3 regions of the Enterobacter sp. AC1 genome follow, and region 1 is predicted to be linked to each of the others. Evidence: predicted binding sites of a transcription regulator. Region 1 holds the regulator's gene; each other region holds the start of a gene.
The links. The regulator Fur, encoded in region 1, represses iron uptake genes when iron is present. The targets are predictions, from matches to a motif close to ATAATAATGAGAACNACTATCAA.
Positions count from the first base shown of each region.

Region 2: the regulator Fur is predicted to act here: its motif matches at 1,401-1,423, upstream of exbB (tol-pal system-associated acyl-CoA thioesterase).
Region 3: the regulator Fur is predicted to act here: its motif matches at 4,686-4,708, upstream of feoA (ferrous iron transporter A).

Region 1 covers NZ_JBNDIZ010000002.1:398,464-405,265, forward strand. The annotation lists gene nagE (N-acetylglucosamine-specific PTS transporter subunit IIBC) at 1-1,082, shown strand, start outside; gene glnS (glutamine--tRNA ligase) at 1,252-2,919, shown strand; gene chiP (chitoporin ChiP) at 3,366-4,763, shown strand; gene chiQ (ChiQ/YbfN family lipoprotein) at 4,811-5,140, shown strand; gene fur (ferric iron uptake transcriptional regulator) at 5,248-5,694, opposite strand; gene fldA (flavodoxin FldA) at 5,985-6,515, opposite strand; gene ybfE (LexA regulated protein) at 6,671-6,802, opposite strand, start outside.
Region 2 covers NZ_JBNDIZ010000006.1:3,718-10,519, forward strand. The annotation lists gene exbD (TonB system transport protein ExbD) at 178-603, opposite strand; gene exbB (tol-pal system-associated acyl-CoA thioesterase) at 608-1,339, opposite strand; gene metC (cystathionine beta-lyase) at 1,591-2,778, shown strand; gene yghB (DedA family general envelope maintenance protein YghB) at 2,922-3,581, shown strand; gene M2433_RS16735 (AraC family transcriptional regulator) at 3,626-4,525, opposite strand; gene yqhD (alcohol dehydrogenase) at 4,721-5,893, shown strand; gene dkgA (2,5-didehydrogluconate reductase DkgA) at 5,999-6,802, shown strand, end outside.
Region 3 covers NZ_JBNDIZ010000008.1:87,999-94,800, reverse strand. The annotation lists gene gntX (DNA utilization protein GntX) at 1-597, opposite strand, end outside; gene bioH (pimeloyl-ACP methyl ester esterase BioH) at 634-1,407, shown strand; gene M2433_RS19980 (YdgH/BhsA/McbA-like domain containing protein) at 1,519-1,788, shown strand; gene feoC ([Fe-S]-dependent transcriptional repressor FeoC) at 1,822-2,058, opposite strand; gene feoB (Fe(2+) transporter permease subunit FeoB) at 2,069-4,387, opposite strand; gene feoA (ferrous iron transporter A) at 4,418-4,645, opposite strand; gene M2433_RS19960 (Tex family protein) at 4,984-6,802, opposite strand, start outside.

The sequences.
Region 1 (6,802 bases):
TGCTGTACGTGATCCACGCTGTGCTGACCGGTATCTCCGTGTTTATCGCGGCAAGCATGCACTGGATTGCGGGCTTTGGCTTCAGTGCGGGTCTGGTGGATATGGTGCTTTCTTCCCGTAACCCGCTGGCAACCCACTGGTGGATGCTGATCCCACAAGGTCTGGTGTTCTTCGCCATCTACTACATGGTCTTCCGTTTCACTATCACCAAATTCAACCTGATGACCCCGGGTCGTGAACTGGCCGTGGCCGGTAGCGAAGCGGATGGTCAGGATGTGAACGTGAGCGGTGTTCAGGATCAGGACGTATCAGGCCTGGCGCGTCAGTACATTGCAGCTGTTGGCGGTTCTGACAACCTGACCGGCATTGATGCCTGTATCACCCGTCTGCGTCTGAACGTGAAAGATTCTTCTCTGGTAAACGAAGCGCTGGCAAAACGCCTGGGCGCGTCCGGTGTTATCCGCCTGAACAAAACCAGCGTGCAGATTATCGTCGGCTTCGTTGCGGAAAAAATTGCCAACGCAATGAAAACGACCGGCCCGGTTGCAGCCGCTGAAGCAAGCGCTGCGCCCGCTGCGGCCCCTGCTGCTGCAAAACCGCAGGCGGTACCTAACGCCAAAACGGTTGCCGCGCTGGTATCTCCCGTCACCGGTGAGGTCGTTGCGATTGAGCAGGTGCCTGATGAAGCGTTCGCCAGCAAAGCGGTCGGTGACGGTGTTGCGGTGAAACCAACGGACAAAACCGTTGTGTCTCCTGCTGCCGGTACCATCGTGAAAATCTTCAACACCAACCACGCGTTCTGCCTCGAAACCGAAAATGGCGCGGAGATCGTTGTCCACATGGGTATCGATACCGTTGCGCTGAACGGTCAGGGCTTTACTCGCCTGGTGGAAGAGGGCGCTGAAGTGGTGGCCGGTCAGCCGGTTCTGGAAATGGATCTGGACTTCCTGAACGCCAACGCGCGCTCCATGATAAGCCCGGTGGTTTGCAGCAACATCGACGACTTCAGTGGCCTGGTCATCCAGGCGAAAGGTCAGGTGGTTGCGGGTCAAACGCCGCTGTATGAGATTAAAGGCAAGTAATCGCTCCTGAGTAGAGTCATGCCTTAAGCGGCGGGGGATATCCTCCGCCGCTTTTTTTTGCAGCAAATGCCCCCATTATTTTCTTCAGAGCCGTTTTAAGGGTTGTCACTACGTCCGGCTTATAAGATCATATGCCGTTATACGTTGTTTACGCTTTGAGGAATCCACGATGAGTGAGGCAGAAGCCCGCCCGAGTAACTTTATTCGTCAGATCATCGATGAAGATCTGGCCAGTGGTAAGCACACCACAATTCATACCCGCTTCCCGCCGGAGCCAAATGGCTACCTGCATATCGGGCATGCAAAATCTATCTGCCTGAACTTTGGCATTGCCCAGGACTATCAGGGGCAGTGCAACCTACGTTTCGATGACACCAACCCAGTAAAAGAAGACATCGAATACGTTGAGTCCATTAAGAACGACGTGCAATGGCTGGGCTTCAACTGGTCTGGCGATATCTGCTACTCCTCTGACTATTTTGATCAGCTGTACGCCTATGCGGTAGAGCTTATCAACAAAGGTCTGGCGTACGTCGACGAGCTGTCTGCTGACGAGATCCGTGAATATCGCGGTACGCTGACCGCACCGGGCAAAAACAGCCCGTTCCGCGATCGCAGCGTGGAAGAGAACCTGGCGCTGTTTGAAAAAATGCGTGCCGGTGGCTTCGAAGAGGGCAAAGCCTGCCTGCGTGCCAAAATCGATATGGCGTCTCCGTTCATCGTGATGCGCGATCCGGTGCTGTACCGTATTAAATTTGCTGAACACCACCAGACCGGTAACAAGTGGTGCATCTACCCGATGTACGACTTCACCCACTGCATCAGCGATGCGCTGGAAGGCATCACCCACTCCCTGTGTACGCTGGAGTTCCAGGACAACCGCCGTCTGTATGACTGGGTACTGGATAACATCACCATTCCTGTGCATCCGCGTCAGTACGAGTTCTCTCGTCTGAATCTGGAATACACCGTGATGTCCAAGCGTAAGCTGAACCTGCTGGTGACCGACAAGCACGTTGAGGGCTGGGACGACCCGCGTATGCCGACCATCTCTGGTCTGCGTCGTCGTGGTTATACTGCCGCGTCTATTCGTGAGTTCTGCAAACGTATCGGCGTGACCAAGCAGGACAACACCATTGAAATGGCTTCTCTGGAATCCTGCATTCGCGAAGACCTCAACGAAAACGCACCGCGCGCGATGGCGGTCATCGATCCGGTGAAGCTGGTTATCGAGAACTATCCGCAGGGTGAAAGCGAGCTGGTCTCCATGCCTAACCATCCGAATAAGCCGGAAATGGGCAGCCGTGACGTGCCGTTCAGCGGTGAAATCTGGATCGACCGCGCTGACTTCCGCGAAGAAGCCAACAAGCAGTACAAGCGTCTGGTGTTGGGTAAAGAGGTGCGTCTGCGTAATGCCTACGTCATCAAGGCAGAGCGCGTAGAGAAAGACGCGGAAGGTAACATCACCACCATCTTCTGTTCATATGACGCTGAAACGCTGAGTAAAGATCCGGCGGACGGCCGCAAGGTGAAAGGCGTTATTCACTGGGTGAGCGCATCCCACGCGCTGCCGGTGGAAATTCGTCTGTACGATCGTCTGTTCAGCGTGCCAAACCCGGGTGCTGCTGAAGACTTCCTGGCGACCATCAACCCGGAATCTCTGGTGATCAAGCAGGGTTATGCGGAGCCTTCCCTGAAAGCCGCTGAAGCGGGTAAAGCGTTCCAGTTCGAGCGTGAAGGTTACTTCTGCCTGGACAGCCGTTACAGCACGGTGGAAAAACCGGTATTTAACCGTACCGTGGGTCTGCGTGATACCTGGACCAAAATCGGCGAATAATAACGCTGCATTGGTCAATGAGAGACAAACGCCGCTTATTGCGGCGTTTTTTTATTTAACGATCATATCGTTAAAGCAGGGGGGTAATAATATCGTGGAAAATATCAGGTCAATGTGGTGCTACTTATTTTTCTGAAAAAAGTTTGTTTTTTATCATCAATACGCAATTTGTAAAAAGTAACAGCAATTAACGATCTTACCCTCTGAAATTTAATGGCTTGCCCCGCCAAATCTCGCCCTCCGGTAAATGTTACAAAGCACTACCAATTATGTGCACTTCGTCATAATCCTGACTTTTGTCCGCTGAAAAGCATTGATAATTCGCGTCGCGAAAAATAACCTAAAGACGGTAGTTAATTCGAGGGTATTTATAACTACCCCTGACCATTTGGTCTTTTTTATTTTCGCCGTTTCAGGCGTTTTAATTCGTCAAAGAGGAATAATCTATGCGTACGTTCAGTGGCAAACGTAGTGCGCTGGCGCTGGCTATTGCCGGTGTGACAGCAATGTCGGGCCTGGTCGTTACACCAGAGGCGAAAGCCGCGGGTTTCATCGAAGATTCTACCCTCACGGGCGGTATTTATTACTGGCAGCGTGAACGTGACCGTAAAGACGTCACTGAAGACAAATACAAAACTAACCTTTCTCACTCCACCTGGAACGCCAACCTGGACTTCCAGTCGGGTTATGCCGCGGATATGTTCGGTCTGGATATTGCTGCGTTCACCGCAATCGAAATGGCGGAAAACGGCGACAGCGGCCACCCGAACGAAATTGCCTTCTCCTCCAGCAACAAAGCCTATAAAGAAGACTGGTCCGGGGATAAGAGCGGAATCAGCCTTTATAAGGCCGCAGCGAAATTTAAATACGGCCCGGTATGGGCGCGCGGTGGCTATATTCAGCCAACCGGCCAGACGCTGTTAGCGCCGCACTGGAGCTTTATGCCGGGTACCTATCAGGGGGCAGAAGCCGGGGCGAACTTTGACTACGGTGATGCGGGTGCGTTGAGCTTCTCTTATATGTGGACCAACGAGTATAAAGCACCATGGCACATCGAAATGGACAAGTTCTACCAGAACGATAAGAAAACCAAAGTAGATTATCTGCACTCGCTGGGTGCGAAATACGACTTCAAAAACGATCTGGTTCTCGAAGCCGCATTTGGCCAGGCGCAAGATTATGTCGATCAGTACTTTGCCAAGGCCAGCTATAAGTTTGATGTCGCGGGTAGCCCGCTGAGCACCAGCTACCAGTTCTACGGTACGCGCGACAAGGTCAGCAACGGTGGCGTCAATGATATTTATGACGGCACCGCGTGGTTACAGGCGCTGACCTTCGGCTACAAGGTCGGTCAGGTTGATTTGCGCCTGGAAGGCACATGGGTTAAGGCGGAAGGGCAGCAGGGGTACTTCCTGCAGCGTATGACCCCGACCTATGCATCGTCCAACGGCCGCCTGGATATCTGGTGGGATAACCGTTCCGACTTCAACGCCGACGGCGAGAAAGCGGTCTTCTTCGGCGCAATGTATGACCTCAAAAACTGGAATCTGCCTGGCTGGGCCGTGGGTGCCTCTTACGCTTACGCCTGGGATGCAAAACCTGCCGATATGGCAACACCGGATGCCTACTACGATCCAAACTATCGTCTGAAAGAGTCCTCCTACAGCCTGGATGCTATCTATACCCTGCAGGATGGTCGCGCGAAAGGCACGATGTTCAAACTGCACTTCACCCAGTATGACAACCACTCCGATATCCCGAGCTATGCGGGCGGTTACGGCAACATCTTCCAGGACGAACGTGACGTGAAATTCATGGTTATCGCACCGTTCACCATCTTCTGATGAATCGTCCGGCGGGTTAGCGCCCGCCGGACCGGAGACTGCACATGATAAAAAAAATCGTAATTGTCGCGCTGCTGGCGTCGGGGCTGGTGGCGTGTGCTCAGACTCAGGCCCCTCAAGAAGACTCCCGTCTCAAGGAGGCCTACAGCGCGTGCATCAATACCGCTGAAGGCTCGCCGGAGAAAATTCAGGCCTGCCAGAGCGTGTTGAATGTGCTGAAAAAAGAGAAAGCGCATGAACAGTTCGCAACGCAGGAAAATGTTCGCGTGATGGATTACCAGGCCTGTATCCAGGCGCGTAAAACCGGTAACGATCAGGAAGTGGCGAAGCGTTGCGACCAGATCTGGAAAGAGATCCGCAGCAGTAACAGTAATTAACCTGCTGTTATCATGCCCGGTGGCGCTAAGCTTACCGGGCTTTTTTATGCCTGAAAACAGGAAAAAAAAAAGCCAACCTTGCGGCTGGCTCAGAGTATGAATACTGATTATTTTGCGTCGTGCGCGTGGTCATCTTCGCGGCAGTCGCCTTCAGCGCAGTGACCGTAAAGGTACAGGCTGTGGTTGGTCAGGCGGATGCCATGACGCGCGGCGATTTCACGCTGACGTGATTCAATGGAATCATCGCTAAATTCAATGACCTTGCCGCAATCGAGGCAGATCAGGTGATCGTGGTGCTGCTGCTGGGTCAGTTCGAAAACAGATTTACCGCCTTCGAAATTATGACGGGTAACAATGCCCGCGTCGTCAAACTGGTTCAGCACGCGATAGACGGTAGCCAGCCCAATCTCTTCACCCATGTCGATAAGACGTTTGTAGAGGTCTTCCGCACTGACATGGTGATTGTCTGGACCCTGAAGCACTTCGAGGATTTTTAACCGAGGAAGCGTAACTTTCAGGCCAGCCTTCTTTAATGCGGTATTGTTGTCAGTCATGCGGAATCTGTCCTGTTGCTAAACGATTCACTTCTGTAGGAAGTGACAGAAAATGCACCCGGGATAATGCGTCTCATTATAGAACTGCCATGGCTAAATGAAAACTGCAAGTCTCAGGCAAAATATGCTTATAAAAACGTGGTATCACCAACAAACTTGTTCAAAGGAAAACCACGTTTATCAGGGAGACATTGTACAGGTCTGGACGAAAAAGTTAAAAGATTGTAGCGATTAATTTAATCGGTTTGACCTGGAGCACTGGCGCAGCCGCCGCTGCGCCGCGGAAGAAATCAGGCGTTAAGAATATCGTCCAGGTGCAGTTCCTCACGGATCTGCTTAACCCATTTCTCAACGCGCTCTGCCGTCAGCTCTGGCTGACGGTCTTCATCAATGGCCAGACCCACGAAATGATCGTCATCGGCCAGGCCTTTAGACGCTTCGAAGTGGTAACCGGCAGTTGGCCAGTGGCCAACGATCGCTGCGCCATTCGGCTCAATGATGTCGCGGATAGTCCCCAGCGCGTCACAGAAGTACTCGGCGTAGTCTTCCTGATCGCCGCAGCCAAACAGGGCGACCAGCTTTCCGTTGAAGTCGACTTCTTCCAGCGTCGGGAAGAAATCATCCCAGTCGCACTGGGCTTCACCGTAGTACCAGGTTGGAATACCCAACAGAAGAATGTCATAGCCTTCGAGATCTTCTTTGCTGCTCTTGGCGATGTCATGCACATCAGCAACGTCTTTACCGAGCTGTTTTTGAATGTTTTTTGCGATATTTTCGGTATTGCCGGTATCACTGCCAAAGAAAATGCCGATGATTGCCATGAGTAAAATAACCTCTTGAAACTTAATAGTATGGTGGCGCAATTTGGCCACGGATAAGGGCAATAATAGCAGAACTGGCAACCCTGCGGAAACAGCTATCGCGCAGGACTGCACTCTGTGCTACATGAAAAGGGCGATAAAGGGGATTTTCAGACTTATGCCTGGCTGCGTAACGTCTCAAGCTGGGCGATCAACATCTCTTCAATGAGCTCGCTGCGGCTGATATTCCGCGCGTCAGCCAGCTCGTTAAGCGCATCGACGGCGTCGGCGTTAAGCTTCAGTTCGAC
Region 2 (6,802 bases), on a different contig from region 1:
AGATATATTTTAAAAGCGCAGCCGAATACTGATATTTACTTAACTATCAATAGATTATTAATTATGGCTTTATTAATAAATAAATATGAAGAATGGGGATATGCAGCAGAAAATAATAACGATTTAACATAGCAACAAACAAAAAAGCTGGCTTTCGCCAGCTTCCTTATCACTTCATCACTTCGCGGCCGCTTTTTCTTCGCCGACCAGACCAATCTTCAGGTACCCCGCCTGATGCAGCGTGTCCATTACCCTCATCATGGTTTCATAGTCGACGGTCTTATCTGCACGGAAGAAGACGGTGGTGTCTTTCTTGCCGCCGGTCAGTTGATCCAGCGCCGGAATGACTGACGCATCCGTTACCGGGTCGTTACCCAGGAACATGGATTTATCCGCCTTCACTGACAGGTAGACAGGCTTCTCCGGGCGCGGCTGTGGCTGGCTGGAAGAGGCCGGCAGGTTTACCTTCACGTCGACCGTCGCCAGCGGCGCAGCCACCATAAAGATAATCAGCAGAACCAGCATGACGTCGATAAACGGCGTCACGTTGATTTCATGCATTTCGCCGTTATCGTCCAGATTTTCGTTTAGACGCATCGCCATCGTATCAACCTGCGCGCAGTTTAGACGCCGCATGCACCGGCTTAACCGAGCTGGCATTCAGGTCGAGATCGCGGCTTTGCAGCAGCAGGACCTGCGCGGCAACGTCACCGAGGGTGGCTTTGTAGCTGCCAATCATGCGTGCGAAGATGTTGTAGATAACCACCGCGGGAATAGCGGCAACCAGACCGATTGCCGTTGCCAGCAGCGCTTCTGCGATGCCCGGTGCCACAACAGCCAGGTTGGTGGTTTGGGTCTGCGCGATACCGATAAAGCTGTTCATGATGCCCCAGACCGTACCGAAAAGACCGATAAACGGCGAGATTGCACCGATCGTCGCCAGATAACCATTGCCGCGCCCCATGTGTCGGCCAACGGCCGCAACGCGACGCTCCAGGCGGAAACCGGTACGTTCTTTGATGCCTTCGTTATCTTCACTGCCTGCAGAGAGTTCCAGCTCGTTCTGTGCTTCATTCACTAACAGGGTGGTCAGGCTTTTCGCGTGGAAGGATGAGGTTATGTCCGAGGCCTGATCCAGAGAGCGGGCTTCAGCCAGCTGTAATTGTTCCCGCTTGAGGCGACGCTTCTGCGAAAGCAGCTCGGCGCTCTTGCTGAAGAAAATAGCCCAGGTGACAACGGACGCCAGAATCAGGCCGATCATCACAATCTTAACCACGATGTCAGCATGCTGATACATGCCCCAAACGGAGAGATCCGTCTGCATCAAATTATTACCCACTCTGTATCTCCAGGACGCAAATCACAAAATCTGACCGTAATAATATCAAAACGTCGTCGAATTGATAGTCGTTCTCATTAGTATTTACATGGTGCCGCAATTTTCGTTCACTTTCCTTGCGCTTACGCAGTAAAAATTTCTTATGCGTTTTTTTGCTGAAATTTTCTGCTTATTCGATAAGCCTGCGGGTGCAGTTTTTTCCAATCGTGGTAGTCTGGACGTCCAGACGTATAAAAACAGGGTTAGCGAACATGACAAAGAAGCATCTTGATACCACGCTGGTACAGGCTGGACGCAGCAAAAAATACACTCAGGGATCGGTCAACAGCGTGATTCAGCGCGCCTCCTCACTGGTGTTTGAGACTGTTGAGGAGAAAAGAAACGCCACGCGCAATCGTGCAAAAGGCGGGCTGTTTTATGGCCGTCGCGGCACGCTAACCCATTTTTCCCTGCAGGAAGCGATGTGCGAGCTGGAGGGCGGAGCAGGCTGCGCGCTGTTCCCGTGCGGGGCGGCTGCGGTGGCCAACACCATTCTGGCGTTTGTTGAACAGGGCGACCATATCCTGATGACCAACACCGCCTATGAACCCAGCCAGGACTTCTGCACCAAAATCCTCAGCAAGCTCGGCGTCACGACCGGCTGGTTCGACCCGCTGATTGGCGAAGGCATTGCCGAACTTATTCAGCCAAACACGCGCATTGTGTTCCTGGAATCGCCGGGATCGCTCACCATGGAAGTCCACGACGTGCCGGCTATCGTGAAGGCCGTGCGCAGCAAAGCGCCAGAGGCAATCGTCATGATCGACAACACCTGGGCGGCAGGCGTGCTGTTTAAAGCGCTGGAGTTTGACATCGATATCTCCATTCAGGCGGCGACGAAATACCTGATTGGCCACTCTGACGGCATGATTGGAACCGCAGTCTCCAACGCGCGCTGCTGGGACCAGCTGCGTGAAAATGCTTACCTGATGGGCCAGATGGTGGATGCAGATACGGCGTACATGACCAGCCGCGGACTTCGCACGCTGGGAGTTCGCCTGCGTCAGCACCATGAAAGCAGCCTGAAGGTGGCCGAATGGCTGGCGCAGCACCCGCTGGTGGAGCGCGTTAATCATCCCGCGCTGCCCGGCAGTAAAGGTCATGAATTCTGGCAGCGTGACTTTACAGGCAGCAGCGGTCTGTTCTCGTTCGTGCTGAAAAAACGGCTGAATAACGACGAGCTGGCAAGCTATCTGGATAACTTTACCCTCTTCAGCATGGCCTACTCCTGGGGCGGTTTTGAATCCCTGATCCTGCCTAACCAGCCGGAACAGGTCGCGGCCCTGCGCCCCGGCGGTGAAGTGGACTTCAGCGGCACCCTGATCCGGCTGCATATTGGTTTAGAAAATGTGGACGATTTAATTGCGGATTTAGCAGCAGGGTTTGAGCGTATCGTGTAGAGTGCTGGCTGAAAATGTACTCCCTGGACGCATTTGTGGACACTGCAAGCAGAAAAGTCTGCATGAGTTGCGCCCGGGATCAAACCCGACGGGCGAATAAGGGAGTACAATAGTTCTATATCTGCTGTTCCACAGGAAAGTCCATGGCTGTAATTCAAGATATTATCGCGGCGCTCTGGCAACACGACTTTGCCGCGCTGGCGGATCCTCACGTCGTCGGTATCGTCTATTTCGTGATGTTCGCAACCCTGTTTCTGGAAAACGGATTACTGCCAGCCTCGTTTTTACCCGGTGACAGCCTGCTTTTACTTGCCGGGGCGTTAATCGGCAAAGGCGTCATGGACTTTACGCCAACAATGGTTATCCTCACCTCCGCCGCCAGCCTGGGCTGCTGGCTGAGCTATCTGCAGGGCCGCTGGCTGGGGAATACGCGCATCGTAAAAGGCTGGCTGGCGCAGCTACCGCATAAATATCATCAGCGTGCGACCTGCATGTTCGATCGCCACGGCCTGCTGGCGCTGCTGGCGGGGCGTTTCCTGGCGTTTGTTCGCACACTTCTGCCCACCATGGCGGGCATTTCCGGTCTCTCTAACCGTCGCTTCCAGTTCTTCAATTGGCTGAGCGCTCTGCTGTGGGTGGGCGTGGTCACCACGCTCGGCTACGCGCTGAATATGATCCCCTTTGTGAAACACCATGAAGACCAGGTGATGACCTTCCTGATGGTGCTGCCGATGTTCCTGCTGGTCGCGGGACTGGTAGGGACTATTGCGGTAGTGATTAAGAAGAAGTACTGCAGCGCGTGACCCCCTCACCCTGACCCTCTCCCCGCAGGGAGAGGGGAAAAAGCCTAAACTCCCTGCATGGTTCGGATGCGTGACGCATCTTCCCCCGGCGTGACGCCGAAGTAGCGCTTAAACTCCCGACTAAACTGCGACGCACTTTCATAACCCACCCGCATTGCCGCCGCGCTGGCCTTCATGCCGTCGTGGATCATCAGCATCCGCGCCTTATGCAGCCGGTAGGTTTTAAGGTACTGCAGCGGCGAGGTGCTGGTCACCGATTTGAAGTTATGGTGAAACGCCGAGACGCTCATGTTCGCTTCCGCCGCCAGCTGGTCGACGCTGAGGTTTTCGGTGTACTGGCTTTCAATACGCTTGAGCACGCGGCTTATCAGGCTAAAGTGGGTCTGTCGGCTCACCAGGGCGAGTAACGCCCCACCGCCGGGCCCCAGCAGCACGTGGTAGAGAATTTCGCGGATAATCTGCTTGCCCAGAATGCGCGCATCCAGCGGCCTTTCCATAACGTCCAGCAGACGCTCAACGGCGCAGAGGATCTCTTCCGATAACGTTGCGGAGTTAATCCCGCTCGACGCCATTGACGGCTGGAAGAGCTCGTCTTCGCCAATCTCCATCAGCAGCTCCTGCAGCTGAAGGATATCAACATTGACGCGGATCCCCGCCAGCGGAACCGCCTCTGTCGCGAAAGTTTCACATTCAAAGGGTAAAGGTACTGTCAGGAGCAGATATTCATTGGTGTCGTACCGAAAGACGCGCTCATTGATATAGCCAATTTTATGGCCTGAAAAGAGAAAAACGATGCCCGGCTGGTACATCACCGGCGTGCGCGTCCCGGGCTGCGTGCCGTACAGCAGGCGAATATCCGGCAGCAGTTCGCTGACACCCTTTTCGTTATCTATCAGTTCTTTAATCTGCAAAGTGAGCTGATGACAGATCGCGTCACGATTCATTTTACGTTACTCCGGGTACGGTTTCCGACGCTGACAGTGTGCGTCGTTTTCCGCGCTTTCTCCAGTGCTCTGTAGAAATGGGCAAGACATCGGCAGAAATGTGCATTGAGAGGATATCCCCGGACGGCCACAATGTGCAGCATCAGGTTGCCCTCTGCGCCACCACGGTTTTTCACCCACGAAAGGGAACGAGCAATGAATAACTTTAACCTTCACACCCCAACCCGCATTCTGTTTGGTAAAGACGCTATCGCTGACCTGCGCGCGCAGATCCCTGCTGACGCCCGCGTCCTCGTCACCTACGGTGGCGGCAGCGTGAAAAAAACCGGCGTGCTGGATCAGGTTTACAGCGCCCTGGACGGTCTGGACGGTCTGGACGTGCGTGAGTTTGGCGGCATCGAGCCAAACCCGTCTTACGAAACGCTGATGAACGCGGTGAAAATCGCCCGCGAAGAGAAGATCACCTTCCTGCTCGCCGTCGGTGGCGGTTCCGTGCTGGACGGCACCAAATTCATCGCGGCGGCGGCACATTACCCGGATGGCGTTGACCCATGGCACATTCTGGAAACCCGCGGCAGCGACATTAAAAGCGCAATCCCGATGGGCTCCGTATTGACCCTCCCGGCCACCGGTTCTGAATCCAACAAGGGTGCCGTTATCTCCCGCAAAACCACCGGTGATAAGCAGGCCTTTATGAACGAGCACGTTCAGCCCGTGTTCGCCATCCTGGACCCGGTTTACACCTACACCCTGCCTGCGCGTCAGGTAGCGAACGGCGTGGTGGACGCCTTTGTGCATACCGTTGAGCAATACGTCACCTACCCGGTTGATGCCAAAATTCAGGATCGCTTCGCGGAAGGCATTCTGCTGACGCTGGTCGAAGACGGCCCGAAAGCGCTAAAAGAGCCGGAAAACTATGACGTTCGCGCCAACGTGATGTGGGCCGCAACGCAGGCGCTGAACGGCCTGATCGGGGCTGGCGTGCCGCAGGACTGGGCGACCCACATGCTGGGCCACGAGCTGACGGCAATGCACGGTCTGGATCACGCGCAGACGCTGGCCGTTGTTCTGCCTGCGCTGTGGAACGAAAAGCGTGACACCAAACGTGCCAAACTGCTGCAGTACGCCGAGCGCGTGTGGAACATCACCGAGGGTTCTGACGATGCGCGTATTGACGCGGCAATCGAAGCGACCCGCAACTTCTTCGAAGGTCTGGGCGTGCCAACGCGTCTGTCCGGCTACGGTCTGGACGGCAGCTCCATCCCTGCCCTGCTGGCGAAACTCGAAGAGCACGGCATGACCCAGCTGGGCGAGCACGGGGACATCACGCTGGACGTCAGCCGTCGCATTTACGAAGCGGCGCGCTAAGCGTTTTTGTCCTTCCGACTTTCGTTTTTTGGCATTTCGTCCAGACTTAATGCACACCCCATCGCCGGAGTCCCCCTCCGGCGATGCGCACCTGAAGGAGGAAAAATGGCAAACCAAACCGTAATCAAGCTGCAGGACGGCAACGTGATGCCCCAGCTGGGGCTAGGTGTATGGAAAGCCGGTAACGACGAGGTCGTCTCCGCCATTCATAAAGCCCTGGAAGTCGGCTATCGGTCGATTGATACCGCCGCCGCGTACAAAAACGAGGACGGCGTAGGCAATGCCCTGGCCAGCGCTGGCGTTTCCCGCGATGAGTTATTCATCACGACGAAACTGTGGAACGACGATCAAAAGCGTCCCCGCGAAGCCCTGCAGGAGAGTCTGGAGAAACTCCAGCTCGATTTCGTTGACCTGTATCTGATGCACTGGCCGGTTCCGGCTATCGACCATTATGTTGATGCCTGGAAAGGGATGATTGACCTGCAGAAACAGGGGCTGGTGAAAAGCATCGGCGTCTGTAACTTCCAGGTGCATCACCTGCAGCGCCTGATCGACGAGACGGGCGTCGCGCCCGTGATTAACCAGATTGAACTGCACCCACTGATGCAGCAGCGCCAACTTCACGCCTGGAATGCCACGCACAAAATCCAGACCGAATCCTGGAGCCCGCTGGCCCAGGGCGGCGAAGGGGTGTTCGATCAGAAAATTATCCGCGACCTGGCGGATAAATACGGCAAGACGCCAGCGCAAATTGTCATTCGCTGGCACCTGGACAACGGCCTGGTGGTGATCCCGAAATCGGTCACGCCGTCGCGCATCGCCGAGAACTTCGACGTCTGGGATTTCCGTCTCGATAAAGACGAGCTGGGCGAAATTGCAAAGCTGGATAAGGGCAAGCGTTTAGGGCCC
Region 3 (6,802 bases), on a different contig from region 1:
CGTGGTGACGACATCATCCACAATCGCGATATGGAGACCGTCGACCGGCAATTCAAGGCGAAAGGCATTTTTGATGTTTCTTTTGCGAAGCCGGGCGCTGAGCTGGTGCTGGATGGCGGTGGCATGAACGCGCGTAAGCGCGCTGGCGTCATACCGACAGCCGAGCCAGCGGGCGAGGGGGCGGCAGATCAGGTCGCTCTGGTTATAGCCGCGCCGCCAGTGCCGGCGTCGGTATAAGGGCACATTCATCACCCTGTCGATTTTCGGCAGTCCCCGGTGCCGACGCGCCTGCAAAACCGCCAGCAGTAGCAGGCGGGCAAGGGGCTGTGCCAGGGCACTCTGGCCGGAAAATTTCAGCGCGTGAATAAGCCTGCTCAGCGGCGGAACATAATCATCCACGGCCACCAGCGCGCTCCACGGCGGGGATTTTTTCAGGCAACGGCCGCAGGGCAGAACGGGGTTCGTGGCCGGTAAACCACACTGTGGGCAGGTCGCGATTCGCCCTTCCAGCGATCGCGTGCAGACGGAGCAGATGCCCCATCCGCTGAGTGCAAGCGGCATTTGGCATAGCCAGCACGCGCCGGGCACTGTTAGCATGTGCAACCTCCATGTGAAAAAAGAGAACAGTAACTGATGAAGACGCTGTGGTGGCAGACTGCAGGGACAGGAAATTGCCATCTTGTGCTGCTGCACGGATGGGGCCTGAATGCAGAAGTGTGGCATTGCATAAGTGAGGAACTTGCCTCGCATTTCACGCTGCATCTGGTGGACTTACCCGGTTTTGGCCGCAGCCGCGGTTTTGGGGCGATGTCGCTTGATGAGATGGCGCAGCAGGTTCTGGAGGCTGCGCCGCAAAACGCTATCTGGCTCGGCTGGAGCCTGGGCGGGCTGGTGGCGAGCCAGATTGCGCTGTCGCAGCCTGAACGCGTGAAGGCGCTGGTAACCGTGGCGTCATCGCCCTGCTTTAGCGCGCAAGAGGTGTGGCCAGGCATTAAACCTGACGTGCTGGCGAGCTTCCAGCAGCAGCTGAGCGAAGATTTCCAGCGGACCGTAGAGCGGTTCCTCGCCCTGCAGACGATGGGCACGGAAACCGCGCGTCAGGATGCGAGAACGCTGAAGCAGACCGTGCTTTCCCTGCCGATGCCGGACGTGGAGGTGCTTAACGGTGGGCTGGAGATTCTGAAAACGGTTGACCTGCGCGAGCCGCTGGCCTCGCTGGCTGTGCCGCACCTGCGCATCTATGGCTACCTCGACGGCCTCGTGCCGCGCAAAGTGGTGCCGCTCCTGGACGCGCTCTGGCCGGACAGCGAATCGCAGGTCATTGCCAAAGCCGCGCACGCCCCGTTTATCTCTCATCCGGCGGAGTTTTGTTCAGCGCTCATTGCGTTAAGTCAACGTTTCGACTGATTATTTTCCATCCAGCCTGGAAAAAGTAACACACCGCAACCATACTCCAGTTGTCGTTGCGGTTGTTCTGCCTACGATAATCAAAACAACAATCCTATGGAGAGTCAGGCTATGAAACTTGTTACAGGTATTGTCACTTCTCTGGTTATTGGGTCACTTTCATTTGGCGCCTTTGCGGCAAAAGAGCTGGAAAAAGATAAAGTTGCCGGAATGAATCTGACCAAAGTTGGTGAGATTTCTACGTCTGACACCACCGCGCCGATGGACGCAAGAGCCGAGCTGTCGAAGAAAGCGGATGAGCTGGGCGGGACGTACTACGTTGTCACCAGTGCTGAAAAGCAGACCAAAAACGTGCGCGCAACGGCGGACGTGTATAAGTAATACGAAAAAGCCGGGCAGCGATGCCCGGCCTTATTAGCGCAGTGTCCACCACTCCCTGAGGCAGGCTTTGCCTTCCGGGCAGCTTTTACAGCTGCCGGAGAGGCAGCCGTCCGCGTCTTCCTGAATCCGCACGGCTTTCCCCATCGCTTCAAGCCTTTCCAGCATGGCATCGATCATCGGCTGCGGCATGTGCAGGGTGAGGCTTACTTGTCTGGCCTCCATCCGTCCCTGTAGCGCCAGCAGATCACGAACCTGAATCAACGATGCCATTACGTGCTCCTTAGTGACAGTCGCCCGCCGGGCTGCTGCAGCAGGTCGCGGCGGTTTTACGATTAGCCAGCAGGTCGATATCGACGCGGCTGCGCGCGCGCCGCAGCAGGCCGAGAACGATCGCGTTAAACAGAACCACCGCGAGGATGCAGACCAGGCTGTAGCGCGGGTGCTGGCTGAAGTTAACGGTCTGATAGAAGAGCGTCGCCAGCGAGTACGCAATGTTTAAGCCCCACAGGATGGAGAAGCCCATCCAGCCGCGGCTGGACTCGCGGGCAATCGCCCCCATCACGGAGATGCACGGAATGTAGAGCAGAACAAAGATGAGGTAGCTGTAGGCCGCGGAGGCGCTGCCAAATTTCTCGCTCATCACGCCCATGGCACCCGTCGCCATTTCGCCGTCGCCTTTGCTGGCTTCAATCGGGTTGGCCAGCACGCTCAGGCTAAAGGTATCTTTCAGGCTCTGCCAGGTTTCCTCTACGGCACCCAGCAGTTCATGGCCGAGATGAAACTCTGCCGGATTAAATTCCTGCTCCTGAATGTTCTCTGCGGTGTAGAGCGTGTTCAGGGTGCCGACAACCACCTCTTTTGCCATTGCACCAGTAAACAGCCCGACGGTTGCCTGCCAGTTATCCTCATGCACGCCAATCGGTTTGAAGACCGGGGTGATGACGCGGCTGACGGAGGCAAGGGCCGAGTCGTTGATGTTATCTGCCGCCTGCCCGCTGAGGGTGAAGCTGTTCAGCGCGCTCAGGAAAATACTGACGATGACAATCACCTTACCGGCGCGCAGCACAAAGCCTTTCAGGCGCTGCCAGGTCTGGATCGCCAGGCTTTTCAGGTGCGGCACGTGATACACCGGCAGCTCCATCACAAACGGCGAGGCTTCACCGCGCATGATCGTGTGTTTCAGCATTAAGCCGGTCAGGATCGCCATCACGATGCCCAGCACATACAGTGAGAAGACCGCCAGCGCGCCCTGCTGACCAAAGAAGGCTGCTGCAAAGACGGCAAAGATCGCCAGACGGGCGCCGCAGGACATGAACGGCGCCATCATGATGGTCATCAGACGTTCACGCGGCGCATCAAGGGTGCGCGCCCCCATCACCGACGGAACGTTACAGCCGAAGCCGACAATCAGCGGGACGAAGGATTTTCCCGGCAGGCCCAGCGCCTGCATCAGACGGTCCATCACGAACGCGGCGCGCGCCATGTAGCCGGAGTCTTCCAGGAACGAGAGGAACAGATACATCATGCCGATCTGCGGCACCAGCGGCAGAACGGTGTTGATACCGCCGCCGATCCCCTGTGCGAGGAAGATGGTTAGCCATTCCGGGAAGTGCAGGGTGTAACCCACCCACTGAATTCCGTGCACGAAGACTGCAACGGAGCCGGCATCGAAAATGGGCTGCAGTGCGCCGCCGATGTTAATGGCGAGCAGGAACATCACGTACATCACCAGCAGGAAGACGGGCAGGCCGAGGAAGCGGTTAAGCACGACCTTATCCACCGCCGCCGTAAAGCGGCTGGGTTCCGCCGTGAGGGCGTTACTGACCACGTCGCAGATCGAGGCGATGGCCTGGTAACGCGCATCGGCGATGTGCAGCGCCGGGTCGTCCAGCTCGTCGCGAAGACGGGCTATCGTTACGTCCAGTTTATCAGCCGCATGTCCGGCGTAAGCGCGGCTGTAGATATCCCCTTCCAGCATCTGCAGGCCGAGCCACAGGCGCTGTTTCGCAGGCATGCTGTTGTCCATCTCCTGCGCCAGCATATTGGCTTCGCGCAGGAGGGGCTGCGCGTAATGCACCAGCTCAACGTCGCGGTTGCCCGTGTGGCGATCGATGGCCAGCTTCAGCGCATCAATCCCGCGAGCGCGCGTCGAAACCAGCGGAACGACCGGGCACCCGAGGCGCGCGGAGAGGGCATCGACGTCGATGCGCAGCTTTTGCTTTTCCGCAATGTCGAGCATGTTGAGCGCCACGATGCAGGGGATCCCCAGCTCCAGCAGCTGCAGCGTGAGATAAAGGTTACGCTCGAGGTTGGAGGCATCGACCACGTTGATCAGCAGGTCCGCGTCGCCGCCAAGAATATAGTGACAGGCAATTTGCTCATCGAGCGAGGTTTGCGACGAAATGGTGGTTAAGGAATAGGTGCCGGGGAGGTCGACCAGCGTGACCTGGTTGTCGGTTGTCGTGAACTGGCCTTCTTTACGTTCGACCGTCACGCCGGCCCAGTTTCCTACGCGCTGGCGGGCTCCCGTCAGCTGGTTAAAAAGCGTAGTCTTGCCGGAATTAGGATTGCCAATTAAGCCAATAGTTAACTTTTTCATTTTTTTAGACTCACTGAAACCGCTGGCTTGTTATCGGGATAAGGCTTCGACTTCTATTAATGCGAGGTCTTTCTTACGCAGTACCAGATTCACGCGGCGGGTTTCGATATGAACCGGATCGCCGAGCGGCGCCACGCGTACCACCTGGAATGACGAGCCGGGCAGCATGCCCAGTGACAGCAGCTTCTGCCGATAGGCAGGGCTAATTTCGCGGGTAAAACCGGTAATCTTCCATGCACTGTCTGGAGTGAATTGCATAATGCCTGATTCCACGAAAGGTTAAATTATCTACTATGGGATGATAATGAGAATAGTTTTTATCAGCAATATTAAAACTGTGACGGAATGTTGTTTGCGGTATTAATTTACGGCCTGTTTGACCTTGCTCAATATTTGCTGAATTGCCTGGAAAACGAAAAGGGGAGTATTTGTTAACGGGGTGATAATTAGTGGTTTAAATATGGATGTGCAATCGGTTTCATATATTACGGTATAATTTGTCCCCTCACCCCGGCCCTCTCCCCATGGGGGCGAGGGAGAAAAGACCGCACCGCGCGATCCCCTCTCCCTTTTAGGGAGAGGGTTAGGGTGAGGGTTTAGCGTTTCTTACCCATCGCTGCCGCCAGCGCATCCATCATCGCGCTGTTACCTGCAGGCTGGGCATCGCGTCCGCGCGGTTTCGCGGCTTTAGCGGCCGGGCGCTGCTGCTCGCGGCCACCGCCACTGCCGCCACGGCGCGCGTTGGTGTCGCCAGGCTGCTCGTCCAGGCGCATGGTCAGGGCGATACGCTTGCGCTGCAGATCCACTTCCAGCACTTTCACCTTCACGATGTCGCCCGCTTTGACCACGGTGTGTGGGTCTTCAACGAACTTGTCGGCAAGGGATGAGATATGCACCAGACCATCCTGATGCACGCCGATATCCACAAACGCGCCAAAGTTGGTAACGTTCGTTACCGCGCCTTCCAGCACCATACCCGGCAGCAGATCGTTCATGGTTTCGATGCCGTCGGCAAAAGTCGCCGTTTTGAACTCAGGACGCGGATCGCGGCCCGGTTTTTCCAGCTCTTTGATAATGTCGGTGACGGTTGGCACACCAAATTTGTCGTCGGTGAAATCCACGGCTTTCAGGTTGCGCAGGGCGCTGTTGTCGCCCATCAGGTCTTTCAGCGCCTGCTGGGTGGCGGCCAGAATGCGTTCCACCACAGGATACGCTTCCGGGTGAACGGTGGAGGCATCCAGCGGGTTATCGCCGTGGTTGATGCGCAAGAAGCCCGCACACTGCTCAAAGGCTTTTGGCCCCAGGCGGCTCACCTTCAGCAGCTGCTGACGGTTCTGGAACTGGCCGTTCTCATCGCGCCAGGCGACGATATTCTGCGCCATCATGCGCGTTAGGCCCGCCACGCGGGTCAGCAAAGGAACGGAAGCGGTGTTCAGGTCAACGCCGACGGCGTTTACGCAGTCTTCCACAACCGCATCCAGCTTGCGCGCCAGCTGAGTCTGGCTCACGTCGTGCTGATACTGGCCCACACCGATGGATTTCGGGTCGATCTTCACCAGTTCCGCCAGCGGATCCTGCAGGCGGCGAGCGATAGAGACCGCACCGCGCAGAGAAACGTCCAGGTCCGGGAATTCCTGCGCCGCCAGCTCAGACGCGGAATAGACGGACGCCCCCGCTTCGCTGACGATCACTTTCTGCGCCGTCACTTTCGGGAACTGCTTCTGCACGTCGAGGTAGAAACGTTCGGTTTCGCGGGACGCCGTACCGTTGCCAATGGCGACCAGCTCCACGTTGTACTTCTCGCACAGCGCGGCGACCACAACGGCCGCTTTGGCCGCCTGGCCGGTGTGCGGATAGATAGTGTCGGTAGCCACCAGCTTGCCGGTGCCGTCAACCACGGCCACCTTCACGCCGGTACGCAGGCCCGGATCGAGACCCATGGTGGCGCGCAGGCCGGCCGGAGCGGCCATCAGCAGGTCGTGCAGGTTACGGGCGAAGACGTTGATGGCTTCATCTTCGGCGCGCTCGCGCACGGTTCCCATCAGCTCGGTTTCCAGGTGCATCAGCACCTTGATGCGCCAGGTCCAGCTCACCACGCCTTTGCGCCAGCTGTCTGCCGGGGCGTTGTTCAGGCGCAGGCCAAGATGGTCGATGATGATCTGCTCGCAGTGGCTCTCTTTCGGCGGCTCGTCAAACTGCGGGTCGGCGTTCAGTGAGAGCTGCAGCACGCCTTCGTTGCGTCCGCGGAACATCGCCAGCGCGCGGTGAGAAGGGGTGGTAGAAATCGGTTCGTGGTGATCGAAGTAGTCGCGGAATTTCGCGCCCTCTTCCTCTTTGCCCGCGACGACGCTAGAGACGATGTGTGCGTTCTTCCAGAGGTAATCACGCACTTTGGCGAGCAGGGCAGCGTCTTCG